2 regions of the Vreelandella lionensis genome follow, and region 1 is predicted to be linked to the other one. Evidence: predicted binding sites of a transcription regulator. Region 1 holds the regulator's gene; the other holds the start of a gene.
What was found. Region 1 encodes sigma-54, which starts transcription at its own class of promoters, with help from an activator protein. Its sites were predicted from a motif close to TGGCACNNNNNTTGCTNT; they were not measured.
Positions count from the first base shown of each region.

Region 2: a site for sigma-54 is predicted at 4,682-4,699, ahead of ACIGG6_RS09865 (sugar phosphorylase). Genes of this name have one in related genera too.

Region 1 is NZ_JBITWC010000022.1:57,527-64,752, forward strand. Features, by position in the region: gene ACIGG6_RS13950 (KpsF/GutQ family sugar-phosphate isomerase) at 1-885, shown strand, start outside; gene ACIGG6_RS13955 (KdsC family phosphatase) at 928-1,470, shown strand; gene lptC (LPS export ABC transporter periplasmic protein LptC) at 1,470-2,042, shown strand; gene lptA (lipopolysaccharide transport periplasmic protein LptA) at 2,051-2,554, shown strand; gene lptB (LPS export ABC transporter ATP-binding protein) at 2,566-3,324, shown strand; gene ACIGG6_RS13975 (RNA polymerase factor sigma-54) at 3,430-4,845, shown strand; gene hpf (ribosome hibernation-promoting factor, HPF/YfiA family) at 4,943-5,251, shown strand; gene ptsN (PTS IIA-like nitrogen regulatory protein PtsN) at 5,256-5,723, shown strand; gene rapZ (RNase adapter RapZ) at 5,789-6,712, shown strand; gene ACIGG6_RS13995 (HPr family phosphocarrier protein) at 6,807-7,076, shown strand; gene pmbA (metalloprotease PmbA) at 7,103-7,226, opposite strand, start outside.
Region 2 is NZ_JBITWC010000013.1:58,242-65,467, reverse strand. Features, by position in the region: gene thiL (thiamine-phosphate kinase) at 1-560, opposite strand, end outside; gene nusB (transcription antitermination factor NusB) at 595-1,098, opposite strand; gene ribH (6,7-dimethyl-8-ribityllumazine synthase) at 1,095-1,583, opposite strand; gene ribBA (bifunctional 3,4-dihydroxy-2-butanone-4-phosphate synthase/GTP cyclohydrolase II) at 1,588-2,754, opposite strand; gene ribD (bifunctional diaminohydroxyphosphoribosylaminopyrimidine deaminase/5-amino-6-(5-phosphoribosylamino)uracil reductase RibD) at 2,827-3,975, opposite strand; gene nrdR (transcriptional regulator NrdR) at 3,975-4,472, opposite strand; gene ACIGG6_RS09865 (sugar phosphorylase) at 4,733-6,493, shown strand; gene ACIGG6_RS09860 (prolipoprotein diacylglyceryl transferase family protein) at 6,592-7,226, shown strand, end outside.

The DNA of each region.
Region 1 (7,226 bases):
GAAGGCTTTGACCACGCCTGTCAGCTTATGCTTGCCTGTCAGGGACGCGTGGTAGTCACCGGCATGGGAAAGTCAGGTCATATCGCCGGCAAAATCGCAGCCACCCTAGCCAGCACAGGCACTCCAGCCTTTTTTGTTCACCCAGGTGAAGCCAGCCATGGCGACTTGGGCATGATTACCCGCGCCGATGTGGTTTTGGCACTCTCTAACTCCGGTGAAACCGCTGAAGTAACGGCCCTACTTCCGCTACTCAAGCGTCTTGGCACACCGCTGGTCAGTATGACTGGCCGCCCAGGCTCCACTCTTGCACAGCACTCAGACGCCCACCTGGATAGCGGTGTAGAACGAGAAGCCTGCCCGCTTGACCTAGCACCCACCAGCTCCACCACCGCCGCCCTTGCCCTAGGCGACGCCCTTGCTGTTGCCCTATTGGAAGCACGGGGCTTTACCGCTGAAGACTTTGCCCTCTCTCACCCTGGCGGCAGCCTCGGTAAGCGCTTACTACTGCGTGTTAGCGACTTAATGCACGATGGCTCACGGCTCCCTCAAGTAGCGCTGGGCAGCCCGCTGCGCGATGCACTACTTGAGATAACCCGCCAAGGACTGGGCTTTACCTGCGTGGTGGATAGCGAAGGCCGTCTTGCCGGGGTCTATACCGACGGCGACTTGCGTCGCACGCTAGACCAATACCACGACCTGCGCGATGTTCAGGTAGATGACGTAATGACGCGCCCCGGCAAGCGCATTGGTCCAGACATACTGGCTGCCGAAGCGGTGCGCATTATGGAAGATAACCGTATCACTGCACTGGCTGTTGTTGATGAACAGCAGCGCCCCATCGGCGCGCTGCATATGCATGACCTGCTTGCCAGCGGCGTTATTTAACGACTTTATACTGCTTTTTTGGCAATGGATGATGGAGGCTTTATGGCCCTACCTGATGCACTACTCGACCGGCTTCGCCGCGTAAAACTGCTTGCGATTGATGTAGACGGTGTACTTACTGACGGCCGTCTCTATTTTCAGGCTGACGGTATCGAAATCAAAGCGTTTCACACCCAGGACGGTCATGGCCTGAAGTTACTCAAGCGTGTCGGCATCCATGTGGCGCTGATTACCGGCCGTGATTCACCTATGGTGAGCCAGCGCGCTGCTGCCTTAGGCATCACTCACGTGCACCAGGGCTGTGAAGACAAACTCACTACCCTGAGAGCGCTTTGTCAGCGGCTTGATATCACCTTAGAACAGGTCGCCTACTGTGGAGATGACCTACCTGATCTTGCTCCGATCAAGCGCTCCGGTGTCGGTATTACGGTCCCCAATGCTCCGGACTACATGCACACCCATGCCGACTGGATCACTGAACGCCTTGGCGGACACGGGGCTGTGCGTGAAATTTGCGATACGCTCCTAACGTCTCAAGGGCACTGGGATGCCGTACTCGATACGTATCTGCACGGACAGTCATAATGCGCTTTAGGGTAAGAAAACGGGTCTGGATCACGGTAATGGTCATCGCCCTAGGCGGCGTGCTGGTTTGGCTAGACCCTCGCGGCCCCCAGGAGACTGAGATTGACTCTGAAGCTCGTGCCCAGGAACCTGGGCACGTATTAGAGAATGCCGAAATTACCCTATTTGGCGAAACAGGCACTATTCAGCAGTCTCTGGTAACCCCACGGCTGGTGCATACTCCGCAAACGGCAATGACTGACGTGCTGTCACCCCGTGCCACGCTGTTTGATAGCGAACAACGTGAGTGGCTCGCCACGGCGAACACTGGCACCCTCAATACCGAAACCCAAGCATTAACATTGGCAGGCTCCGCGCGGCTACTAGCGCCTGAAGAGGGGTGGCAGCTTGATACCGAACTATTAAACTACGACGGGACCACCCGGCATGCCTGGAGCGACACCCACGTAGTGTTGCAGCAGCCCCCTCAGCGTATGGAAGCCTCTCGAATGGATGTATGGCTGGATGACAGCCAAGTCCGTTTAACCAACAACGTGCGCGGCGTTCATCCGCCGGCCACCCGTTCCCCTTAGGAGTCGCGATGAATGCTCTAATCCGCACTGCACTTTTTGCCCTAGCCGTGCCGCTTGTCACGATTGCACTGCCTGTAGCGGCACAAAACCAAGCGCCTATTCATGTGGAGGCCGACCGGTTAGACCTTGACCAACGAGCAGGGACAGCCGTGTACACCGGTAACGTTGACATTCGCCAAGGCAATATGCAGCTACGCGGCGAGCGTGTCGAAATTCAGCGTAACGATGCTGGCGAGTTGTCTCGCGCCATCGCTACGGGCGAGCGTGCTTACTTGCGTAACCAAATTGAAGACCAAGAAACCCCTATAGAAGGCTGGGCGCGTCGGATTATTTATCACGTTTCCGAACGCCGGGTTGAGCTGATTGACCAAGCTGAGCTGACCCAGCAAGGAGATCACTTCCAAGGTGGACGTTTAGAGTACTTTATCGATCAAGAAGTAGTACAAGCACGCTCTGACGTTAGCGGCAGTGAAAATCAGCGTATTCGTATGACCCTTCAGCCCGAACAATAGGAAGTGGCCACGTGGCAGCATCAACATCCCCAGAACCCACACCAGTAAAAACGCTCTACGCCCATCATTTAGCGAAGAGCTATAAGCGCCGCCGTGTGGTTAAAGATATTAATCTGGAAATCACTCAAGGTAGCGTGGTTGGGCTACTTGGCCCTAATGGTGCAGGTAAAACCACCTCGTTTTATATGATTGTGGGGTTGGTCAAATCGGATGCGGGCAAAGTAGGCATTGACGACCTTGACCTCACTCATGCTCCTATGCATGAACGCGCCATGGCAGGGATTGGTTACCTACCCCAGGAAGCTTCCATCTTCCGCAAGCTCTCCGTGGCCGACAACATTATGGCCATTTTAGAGACACGCAAAGAGCTTGATCGAAGCGCCCGGGAAGCACAACTTGAGTTACTACTTGAAGATTTTCACATCACTCATATACGCGACAACTTAGGCATGAGTCTTTCTGGGGGCGAACGCCGCCGTGTTGAAATCGCCCGCTCTTTGGCCACCGAACCGGCCTTTATCCTGCTGGATGAACCTTTTGCCGGGGTTGACCCGATTTCCGTTGGGGAAATTAAAACTATCATTCGAGCGTTAAAGAAACGCCACATTGGTGTATTGATCACCGACCATAACGTTCGTGAAACGCTGGATATTTGTGATATTGCCTACATTGTTGGCGACGGTCACATCATTGCCAGTGGAAACGCCCAGGAAATCCTCAACAACCAGAAGGTTCGAGATGTCTATTTAGGCGCCGATTTCCGCCTTTAAACAGTGACCTGCAGAAGCATTTCTTTTAGTGGCATGCTTATTGCACTTGCACCAAGCCATAACTCGCTCTAGGGTGGAGCTTTCTGATTAACGAGTGGTTCTCAGATGGTCATGAAAGCTTCTCTCCAATTGCGTATCGGCACACAGCTGACCATGACACCTCAGCTGCAGCAGGCTATCGCCCTGCTTCAGCTATCGACGCTGGACCTTCGTCAAGAAATTCAGCAAGCGCTAGATGCCAATCCCATGCTTGAGCAAGAAGATGAGTTTGGCGAGCAGGCTGTCAGTGAGCCTCAAGAGGCTGAGTGGTCCGAGAGCATCCCCAACGAACTCTCCGTCGACAGTGACTGGTCAGATACCTATCAAGACATAGGCAGCCTGGGTGGCAGCAGTGAAGGCCCCGACTTCGAGCGCCAAGCCGCTGGACAAAGCCTACATGGCCACCTGCTATGGCAACTGGCCATGACAGACTTTAGCCCGCGAGAATACGCCATCGCGGAAAGCCTGATTGATGCGCTGGATGCCAACGGCTATCTCACCCAGCCGCTTAATGACATTCGGGAAGGATTAAAAGCCCAAGGCCATGACAGCTTAAGCCAGCGGGAAGTGGAAAATACCCTGCTGCGCTTGCAGCAATTTGAGCCCACCGGCGTCTTTGCCCGAGACCTGCGTGAATGCCTGATGCTGCAACTCGCCTCACTACCCGAGGACACCCCGCTGCTAATGCCCGCCAAACGGCTGGTTCGCCAGTTTTTGGAAGCATTAGGCAAAGACGATATGCGGCTTCTCAAGCGCCGTTTAAGCCTTGATGACGAGCAGCTTGACGATGTCATCCGTTTAATTCGCAGCCTTGACCCACGCCCTGGGAGCACCTATGGCGTTACCGACGACAGCTACATCACCCCCGACCTAGTCGTTCGGCATGACAATGAAGGCTGGCATTTAGAGCTCAATCCAGAAGCACTACCACGCTTGCGTATACAGCCCGACTACGCCAGCTTGATCAAACGCGCAGACAAAAGCCAAGACAACCAGTTCCTCAAAGAGCACCTCCAAGAAGCCCGCTGGCTGATCAAAAGCTTATCGAGTCGCAATGACACGCTGCTACGAGTTGGGCGTGAAATTATTGCACGCCAAATTGGCTTTCTGGAGCATGGCGAAGAAGCAATGAAACCGCTGATTTTAGCGGATATTGCTGAAGCGGTAGAGATGCACGAATCCACCATATCCCGTGTGACCACGCAGAAATTTATTCACACGCCGCGGGGCGTTTTCGAGCTTAAGTACTTCTTCTCAAGCCAGGTAAGCGGCCAAGACGGCGGCGACAGCCACTCCAGCACAGCCATTCGTGCCCGCATCAAAAAGCTGATTCAGGATGAACCCTCAGGAAAACCGCTCTCCGATAGCCGCTTGGTGACTCTACTTGAAGAGGGGGGCATTAGCGTTGCACGGCGTACTGTCGCAAAATACCGGGAGTCAATGGGCATTCCCTCGTCAAGTGAGCGCCGTCGTTTACGCTAGTTAAACGGTACGTATGAACAAACTCAACGCAAGGGCTTTGCAATAGCGTAAAAAGGGTTACAATCGAAGTACAGTCCGATGGATAAGGAGCACGTCAATGCAAGTAAACATCACTGGTCATCACGTTGAACTGACTGACGCCTTGCGTGACTACGTTAACGAAAAGCTGGAACGCGTTGAACGCCATTACGACAACATTACCACGGTGCAAGTGACCTTATCTGTTGAGAAGGAGCGCCAGCAAGCAGCCTGCACACTGCACGCTGCCGGTGCAGACCTTCACGCCGAAGCGCTTGATAACGACATGTATGCCGCTATTGATGCGCTAGCAGACAAAATCGATCGTCAACTCGTTAAACATAAGGAAAAAGCACAAGCTCGCGCCCAGGGCGCTGGTGTGCGTTAACTCAATGACGTTGGAAACCATCCTCCCCCCGGAGCGCGTGCTTTATGACGTTCCCGGGGGCAGCAAAAAACGGGTGCTGGAGTTTTTCAGCACCTTTATCGCCCAAAATACACCCAGCCTAGATAGCCAAGAGGTGTTTAGCCGCCTCATTGGCCGCGAGCGACTAGGCAGTACGGGGATAGGCAACGGGGTTGCCATCCCCCACGCTCGCAGTCCTCACTGTAGCGCACCCATTGCTGGCTTTTTAAAGCTTGCTGAGCCAGTAGACTTCGACGCCATTGATGGCGACCCGGTGGATCTTGTGTTTGTGCTGCTGGTACCAGAAGAGGCAGATGACACCCACCTAGCACTGCTTGGCCAAGTGGCTACTATTATGAACGACGCCCATACGCGTCAGCAGTTGCGTAAAGCCGATAGTCAGCGCGAACTCTTAGCACTTATTACCGCCAAGATTCGCGAACAAGCCGCCTAGGCTTTATGGGCGGTGGCCACTGCACGCAGCGATAATTTCCTCCTATGCAAGCCAAGAGAGACGCTATGCAACTGGTGATCATTAGCGGCCGTTCAGGGTCCGGTAAATCTATCGCCTTACAAGCGCTAGAGGATCTTGGCTACTACGCTATCGACAATTTACCCGCCATGCTGCTGGGCTCATTAGTTGATGAACTACGTGAGCAAGGCGAGCGCACTCACTTAGCAGTGAGCATTGACGCGCGCAACCTTCCTACGGCGCTTGAACGCCTCCCAGCTTTACTGGAAGAACTACGCCAGCGAGAAATTCGTTTTCAGGTCATCTATCTGACCACGGATGCGCGCATTCTTTTGGAGCGTTACTCAGCCACCCGCCGTCGCCATCCCCTTACCCGGGATAGCGAAATGACGTTGGAAGAGGCCATCAATAAAGAAGAAGAGACGCTGCTTGAAATTCGCGATCTCGCTGACTTGTTGATCGATACGTCGCGCTTATCCGTGCATGATCTGAGACGCCGCATTACTGATCAAGTCGCCCACCAGCGAAAAGATCAGCTAACGCTGACGTTTGAGTCGTTTGGCTACAAACGCGGCGTACCCATGGATGCCGACTTAGTCTTCGATGTTCGCTGCCTGCCCAACCCTTATTGGGACCCTACTCTGCGCCAATTTACAGGGCGTGATGCCAATATAGTGGCGTTTTTAAGTAGCTACCCAATGGTCGAGGCAATGACCAATGATATTCAGGAGTGGTTGGAAAAGTGGCTTCCGGCTTACCAAAATAGCCAGCGAAGTTATATGACCGTGGCTATTGGCTGCACCGGCGGGCAACACCGCTCTGTTTATATGGTCGAACAGCTTGCTAAAAAGCTGGTTAAACAGACCGGAGAAGTACAGTTGAGACACCGTGAGCTGGGGTTACAATACACGCTGAGCGAAGAGCCAGCGGTGCCATGCGTTACCACACCCGCCGCTGCCAGCACGCCCTGAGTGTCAGGACCTAATTTTTAAGGCCTAAGCTTCTCAAGACCTAAGTTTTTTTAAGACCTAAGTTTCAAGACCCACTCGGCAAAAAGGAACCAGAGTGCCCGAAAGAACCTTAACACTTACCAACCAGCGTGGTCTTCATGCCCGCGCGGCCACCAAACTGGTGAAATGTGGCCAGCAGTTTTCCGCGAACATCGTGGTTTATAAGCAGCAGCAGAAAGCCGATGCCGCCAATATTATGTCGCTGCTGATGCTGGCCGCCCCCTGCGGCACCGAGCTTACTGTCGCCGCTGAAGGAAGCGACGCCGAACAGGCGCTAGATGCCATTGAAGCTCTATTCGACGCACGGTTTGACGAAGACCAGTAGCTAGTTTACCAAGCCAGCACTGTCGATTAGCTTCCTGCCACTGTCATCGCATCAATCAGCCAGCTACCCGTGTGAATACTGCCACGGGTATCCGTATCACTTCCCACACCGCTCAGCCCCGCGAACATCTTGTTGAGGTTACTAGCAATA
Region 2 (7,226 bases), on a different contig from region 1:
TTCAGATCCCGTTCACCCTGTTGCCACAACGCTAGCCCGCCAGCACCGCCACCTAATGCACCGGTCACGGCCACCACATCGCCCACCTGCGCGCCCGAACGCGTTATAGCCGTGCCAGTAGGCACTTCGCCCATCACGGTGACGCTAATGCTGAGCGCGCCAGAGGTAACATCGCCTCCAGCGAGTGTCGTCGCGTGCTGCTGGCAAAGCGTGTGAAAACCGCTGGCATAATCGGCAAGCCACTGCTCAGCGGCAGTGTCATCTTTAAAGGCGCGCTGATCCAAGGTGATAGCCATCAAGCACCAGCGCGACTTAGCCCCCATCGCGGCTAAGTCGCTGAGTGCCACGGCTAACGCCCGGTGTCCTATCGCATAGGCGGGGGCATCGTGGGGAAAGTGAACATCGACGACGGATGTATCAACACTCACCGCCAGCTGCTGCCCCGCCTGGGGTACCAATAGAGTGGCGTCATCGCCGCATCCTAGGGCAACGCCATCTGTCGCTTGTGCCTCCTGCGGCGACATAAAGTAACGTCGAATCAGATCGAATTCGGCAAGCACAAAGGCCCCTTAAACGCTTGATCAGGCGGCCCGCTTACAAGCGGCGGGCGCTGACTTCGGCACTTCGTAAGCGGTTTGCCAGCTTATCGAGAATGCCATTCACGTATTTATGGCCGTCGGTGGCGCCAAATGATTTTGCCAGCTCAACGCCTTCGTTAATCACTACGCGGTAAGGCACCTCCATTCGCCGGGATAGCTCGTAAGCGCCGAGACGAAGAATCGCCAGCTCCACCGCGTCCAAATCTTCCAAACGGCGATCAAGCAATGGGGCAATTTCACGGTCCAGCTCGGTTTTGAAACGCACCGTGTTATGCAGTAGCTCATGGAACAGCGCTTTGTCCGCGATTTCCATGACCTTTACCCAGTTCTCATGATCTTCTAAGTCATCGTCAGCCACCTGGCTACGAAACTCAGCTTCAATCGTGGTAATGGACTTACCGGTCATCTGCCACTGGTAAAGCCCCTGTACCGCTAACTCCCTTGCGGCGTGACGCCCCTGCTGTGCCGCAGAGGGCTTGCGCTCACGACGCTCGCTCATTGAGAATCTCCTACCGGCAGCGCGCGCAGCAGAGACACCATTTCCATCGCGGCCATCGCCGCTTCGGTGCCTTTATTACCGGCTTTGGTGCCTGCACGCTCAATGGCTTGCTCAATAGACTCAACGGTCAATACGCCATTGGCTACGGGCGTATCACACTCAAGCTGGAGATGGTTAATAGCCGTGTTGCAGCCACCCGCCACGTACTCAAAATGCGGCGTGCCGCCACGAATGACCGCACCAAGAGCGATTACCGCATCCGGCTTCATCACATTGAGTACACGCTTCACGGCCAGGGGCAGTTCCCACGCGCCCGGCACATGAACGATATGAATATTTTCCACATCCACACCGTGGCGTGTCAGGCTATCGACGGCACCTTCCACCAAGCTATCGACCACGTGGTGATTAAAGCGGCCCACCACGATGACATAGCGTCCATCAACGTCTACAAAAGTGCCTTCAATTTGCGAAAGGGGTTGCATCAATTTATTCCTGCTGAAAAGTTGGCTCATACGCCGTGTCATTGGGCCCCAGGCGCTCGACTACTTCAAGATCAAACCCAGAGAGCGCCGAGAATTTCCACGGAGAGCTGAGTAGCCGCATTTTACCAACGCCTAAGTGGCGCAGAATCTGCGAGCCAGTACCAATCGTTAAGTAGTTGCCAGAACCGTCTGAGTCGCTGGTACGCGGCTGGCGTACGCGATCCAGGAAGATATCTAGCTGGTCTTTCAAATCTTGGTTAGGACGCCCATCATCAATCAGTACAAACACACCGGCCTGGGCTTGGGCAATTTCATGAATAGCGCGGTTGGCATCCCACCGACACAGCTCACCCTTCATTAAGCCCATCACGTCGCGCAGCGTATCGGCAAGGTGCACGCGTACGGTGGTGGCCTGCTCTGGAGTTGGCTGCCCTTTTACCAGCGCCAAATGGTGCGCACCTTGAATGCGATCACGGAACACATGTAGCGCAAGCTTGCCGTGAACGGTAGACACCTGAGAGGTTTCTACATGGTCCACCGTTTGCTCGTTCACAATACGGTAGTGGATCAGATCGGCAATGGTGCCCATCTTAATGCCATGCGCCTTCGCAAACACTTCCAGTTCCGGACGACGCGCCATGCTGCCGTCATCGTTCATAATTTCACAAATCACACCGCTGGGGTCAAAGCCTGCCAGCGCTGCCAAATCACAGGCCGCCTCCGTATGACCGGCACGGCGAAGCACGCCGCCCGGCTCGGCCATCAGCGGGAAAATATGCCCTGGCTGAACGATATCCGACGGTTTAGCGTTGGGTGCAACGGCTGCTTGCACAGTGCGCGCGCGGTCAGCCGCTGAAATACCGGTCGTGACGCCTTCGGTTGCCTCAATAGAGAGCGTGAACTTGGTGCCAAAGCCTGAGCCGTTGTCGCGCACCATGAGCGGCAAGTTGAGCTGCTCGCAGCGCTCACGGGTCATCGGCATACAGATCAAGCCGCACGCGTATCGTGCCATGAAGTTGATATGCTCAGGCTTCACCATTTCGGCGGCCATGATGATATCACCTTCATTCTCGCGATCCTCATCATCCATGAGAATCACCATTTTGCCCTGGCGAATATCGTCCACCAGCTCAGCGATAGGGGATAAGCCCTCAGAAGAGGAGTGCGCCATGGAATCTCCAAAAAATGTGGTCGCATCGTATGCGATTTCGGGCGTCAGGGTACCTTGCAATGGCAGCTTGCGCTAGTCAGCGTGAGGGGTGGCGATGATCCACCAATCTTGCCCAACAGTTCGCGACTCTTTAATCGTTAAACGTTTTTGATCGGCCATCTGGGTAATTCCCGGCAGTGCAAAGAGTGGCCTTGCTTGACCGCCTAATAGCGTAGGAGCGACAAATAGCTGCAGCTCGTCGACTAAATTCGCCTCCAGTAACGCTCCCGCTAGCGTTGCGCCGGTCTCTACCAACAGCTCGTTAACCTGCTCATTATCCGCCAGCCAACGCAGCATGTCAGCCAGCGCAATCCGGCCTCCTTCGGCAGGAAGCACCTGAATCTCAGCACCCGCCGCCGCCAGTTTACGCCGTTTCTCTTCGCTATGCTGATCGGTGGTGATAATCAGCGTGCGCCCTGGCTCTCGTAGGCAGGCCGCAGCAAGTGGTAAGCGAAGGCGCGAATCCAAGATCACTCTTAGCGGCTGGCGCTGCACGATCTCGGCGGCGTTATCCAGTGCCAGTTGGTCGGCACGCAGCGTTAAGCGTGAATCATCCATAATGATAGATTCCACGCCGCTCAGAATAGCGCTTGAGCGGGCGCGCAGCCGCTGTACCTGGGTGCGCGCTTGCGGGCCGGTAATCCACTGGGACTCCCCCGACCCCATGGCGGTACGGCCATCCAAGCTCATCGCCATTTTCAGCCGCACAAAGGGGCGCTGACGCTCCATACGGGAAATAAAGCCCGGATTCAGCGCCCGGGCATCTGCTTCCAACAGGCCTACCTGCACCTGAATGCCTGCTGCTTTCAAATGCTCAATACCGCCACCGCTGACCTGGGGATTAGGGTCCCCCATCGCCACCACCACGCGCGCAACACCCGCTTGCGCCAGCGCCACCGCGCAGGGCCCTGTTCGCCCGGTATGTGAGCAAGGCTCTAGAGTGACATAAGCGGTGGCACCCTGGGCGGCGCTGCCTACCGCCTTTAGGGCGTGAATTTCTGCATGGGGCTCTCCCGCACGCACATGGTATCCCTCGCCCACAATGCTACCTTCCGCGCTGCCATCAAAGCGCACCATCACACACCCCACCCTGGGATTGGGGTCGGTGGTATAAAGCCCGCGTTTGGCTAGCTGGATAGCGCGAGCCATGTAGCGATAGTCGGCGGTGGAGAATTCACCCATTACGATGCTCCGTGTTGTGTCCCACTGCCCTCTGGCTCATCCGTGGGCTCTTGGGAGAGGCGGTCGATTTCCGCCCGGAACTCGTCTAAATCCTGAAATTTACGATATACCGAGGCGAAACGAATATAGGCCACTTGATCCAAGCTACGCAGCGCTTTCATAACCGCTTCCCCAATCTCACGCGCGTTTACTTCACGGTCGCCACGGGCGCGCAGCGTCTGGCGAATACGCTCTACCGACGCTTCAATCGCTTCAGCGCTTACCGGGCGTTTTTCCAGCGCGCGTAGCATACCGTCGCGTAGTTTCGCCTCATTAAAGCTCTCGCGGGAGCCGTCGGATTTTACGACCCGCGGCATAATCAGCTCAGCGGTTTCATAAGTCGTAAAACGCTCTTGGCAGTTGGCACACTGACGGCGGCGGCGCACTTGGTCGCCTTCCGCCACCAGCCTGGAATCTGTCACTCGGGTATCATTTGCACCACAAAAAGGGCAATGCATGGCAGTCAACCTATTATCAGTACGCACTAGTAGCTGTGCGTGCAGCGTGTCAGCCTGTACGAATAAAAAGCGCTACAAGGCTTCATGCCCTGCCCGTTATTCGCCATTTTATAAACTGTTTTATCGCCTATTGTCAGCGGCAGCCTTATCGCTGCCCTTACGGCGTAGCTGTGTTATACAACGCGTATCAACACGGTATTGTAACGATTTGGCACACAAGCTGCAGCGTTTGTCGAAGGTTGATTGATAGGACGCCCTTTATGACCATTTTCGAGCAGACCGTTCACCGTTACCTAACCCACCTATATGGCCCCCGTGCGGGGGAGGTACAGCGGCGCATAGGCCAGCATATTGAGCATTTCCGCACCACCTCGACAGCTGCTCTACCGGTGAGCGCAACATCTAAAAACGCACCAACATGGAGCGAAAAAGATCAGTGGGTCATCTGTTACGGTGACTCCATCGTAGAAGATGACACGCCACCATTAGCGGTACTGGACACCTTTCTGCAGCGCTACCTGGGGGATGCCATCAGCGGGGTTCACGTGCTGCCCTTTTTCCCATGGAGCAGTGACGACGGCTTTTCGGTGATTCACTACCGCGAGGTCAATAGCGAGCTGGGCGAGTGGGCGCATATCCAAACGCTAGCCAGCCACTATGACTTGATGGCTGATTTAGTGCTGAACCATGTCTCCAGAGAGTCGCTCTGGTTTGTGGATTACCTGACCGGCAGCCTGCCCGGTCGCGACTACTTTATAGAAGTTGATGCGGATACCGATGTCTCCCAAGTCACCCGCCCGCGCAGTAGCCCACTTCTAGTGCCGATCTCTACGCGCCGGGGTACGCGCCACGTGTGGGCGACTTTCTCGGAAGACCAAATAGATCTCAACTTCGAAAACCCGGATGTGTTGCTAGAGTTCGTGGGTATTCTGCTGTTCTACCTACAGCAAGGGGTGCGCATTATTCGCTTGGACGCGGTGGCGTTTTTGTGGAAGCGATTGGGCACCTCCTGCATTCACCTGCCGGAAACCCATACAGTTGTGCGCTTACTTCGCGCCATCGTGGATGAAATAGCCCCCGGCACGCTGCTGATCACCGAAACCAACGTGCCCCATGCCGAAAACATCAGCTACTTTGGCTTGGAGCGATTAGCGAAAGGCGCGCCCGATGAAGCCCACATGGTGTACCAGTTCGCCCTGCCGCCCCTGCTGCTGCACACCCTCACCCGCGGCGAAGCGACGACGATACAAACGTGGTTAAACAGCCTGCCGGTGCTGCCTGAACAGTGCACCTACTTAAACTTCACCGCGAGCCACGACGGTATTGGCGTACGGCCGTTAGAAGGCCTGCTGCCTGACCATGAACGCGACGCGCTGCTGGAACTGATGCATCGTTTTGGTGGGTTTGTCAGCATGCGCAGCAACCCTGATGGCAGCGATACACCCTACGAAATCAACATTACCTGGTTTGAGGCCATGCGCGGCACCCGCCGCGGGCCAGACCCGTGGCAAATTGCGCGCTTTCTATGCAGCCAAGCGATCATGCTGAGCCTGCAAGGAATACCCGCGCTCTATATCCATACGCTCACCGGCACGCTAAACGATGTCGAAGGCGTGGAGCGCAGCGGCCGCTTACGCTCGATTAACCGTCGCCGCTGGCAGCTTGATGAGCTGGCACTGCTGATAGAGAGCCCTTCCACCCCAACCCATGACGTTTTTCGAGCTCTTCACCGGCTGCTGGAACAGCGTCGCCAAGAGCCCTGCTTCCACCCCAACGCCCCGCAGCGCGTGATAGAAACGCCACCCGAACTGCTAGCCATTGAGCGCGGGCCAATCCATAACGGGCGACGCCTGCTCGCGCTGCATAACGTTACCGATGGTAAGTTTGATCTCGCTCACGCAGGCGATGCCCTGAACCAAGCGCTCACTCAGCACCACTGGCAGCCGCTTGACCCGCTGACAGCTCACCACGAAGAAACACTGCCGCCCTATGCCGTACGCTGGCTGGTTGCTGAAGCGTAAGGCTTGCGACATAACGACTCAGGGTAGCGAGAGATAATCGTTAAATAATCTTGTTCTGACACACTCACGCTAAACCACTGGTGAAAGCGTGAGTGACTATGTTGCAGCAAAGCGTTGCGATTGGCCCCATGGGGTTTAGTCTGCATCAATTGATGATTGGATTTGCCTTTTTACTGGCCCTGCTAGCGGGTGCGCTTATTGGCCAGCGGCATCGCGTGGCGGTCAGCGATACGTTATTTACCCTTCTATTTGTGGCGATGGTGGCCGCACGCCTCGTCTTTGTTGTGCGTTACTGGAGCGACTATGACGGCTTGCTGTCGCGCCTAGATATTCGCGATGGCGGCTTCGATATACTCGGTGGCATAGTGGCGGGCCTTAGCTACGCCGGTTGGGCACTATGGCGCTCACCTCGCCAACGAGTGCCGCTGGCAGGGGCGCTTTTGGTAGGCGGTTTAGCCTGGGGCTTGACGGCTGGCAGTACGCTACTGATCGAACAGCAGGCACGCCCGCTGCCCACTACCCCGCTTGCTACGCTCAGCGGCGAGCCTATTACCCTGCCCCAACTTGCTCAGCAGCAGCAACAGCCCATGGTAGTTAACCTCTGGGCAAGTTGGTGCCCGCCATGTATTCGTGAAATGCCGGTGTTTGAAGAGGCCCAGCAACAAGCGCAAGACATCACCTTTGTGTTCGTTAACCAAGGTGAAAGCCTTCAGCAAATCGAAGCTTTTATGAG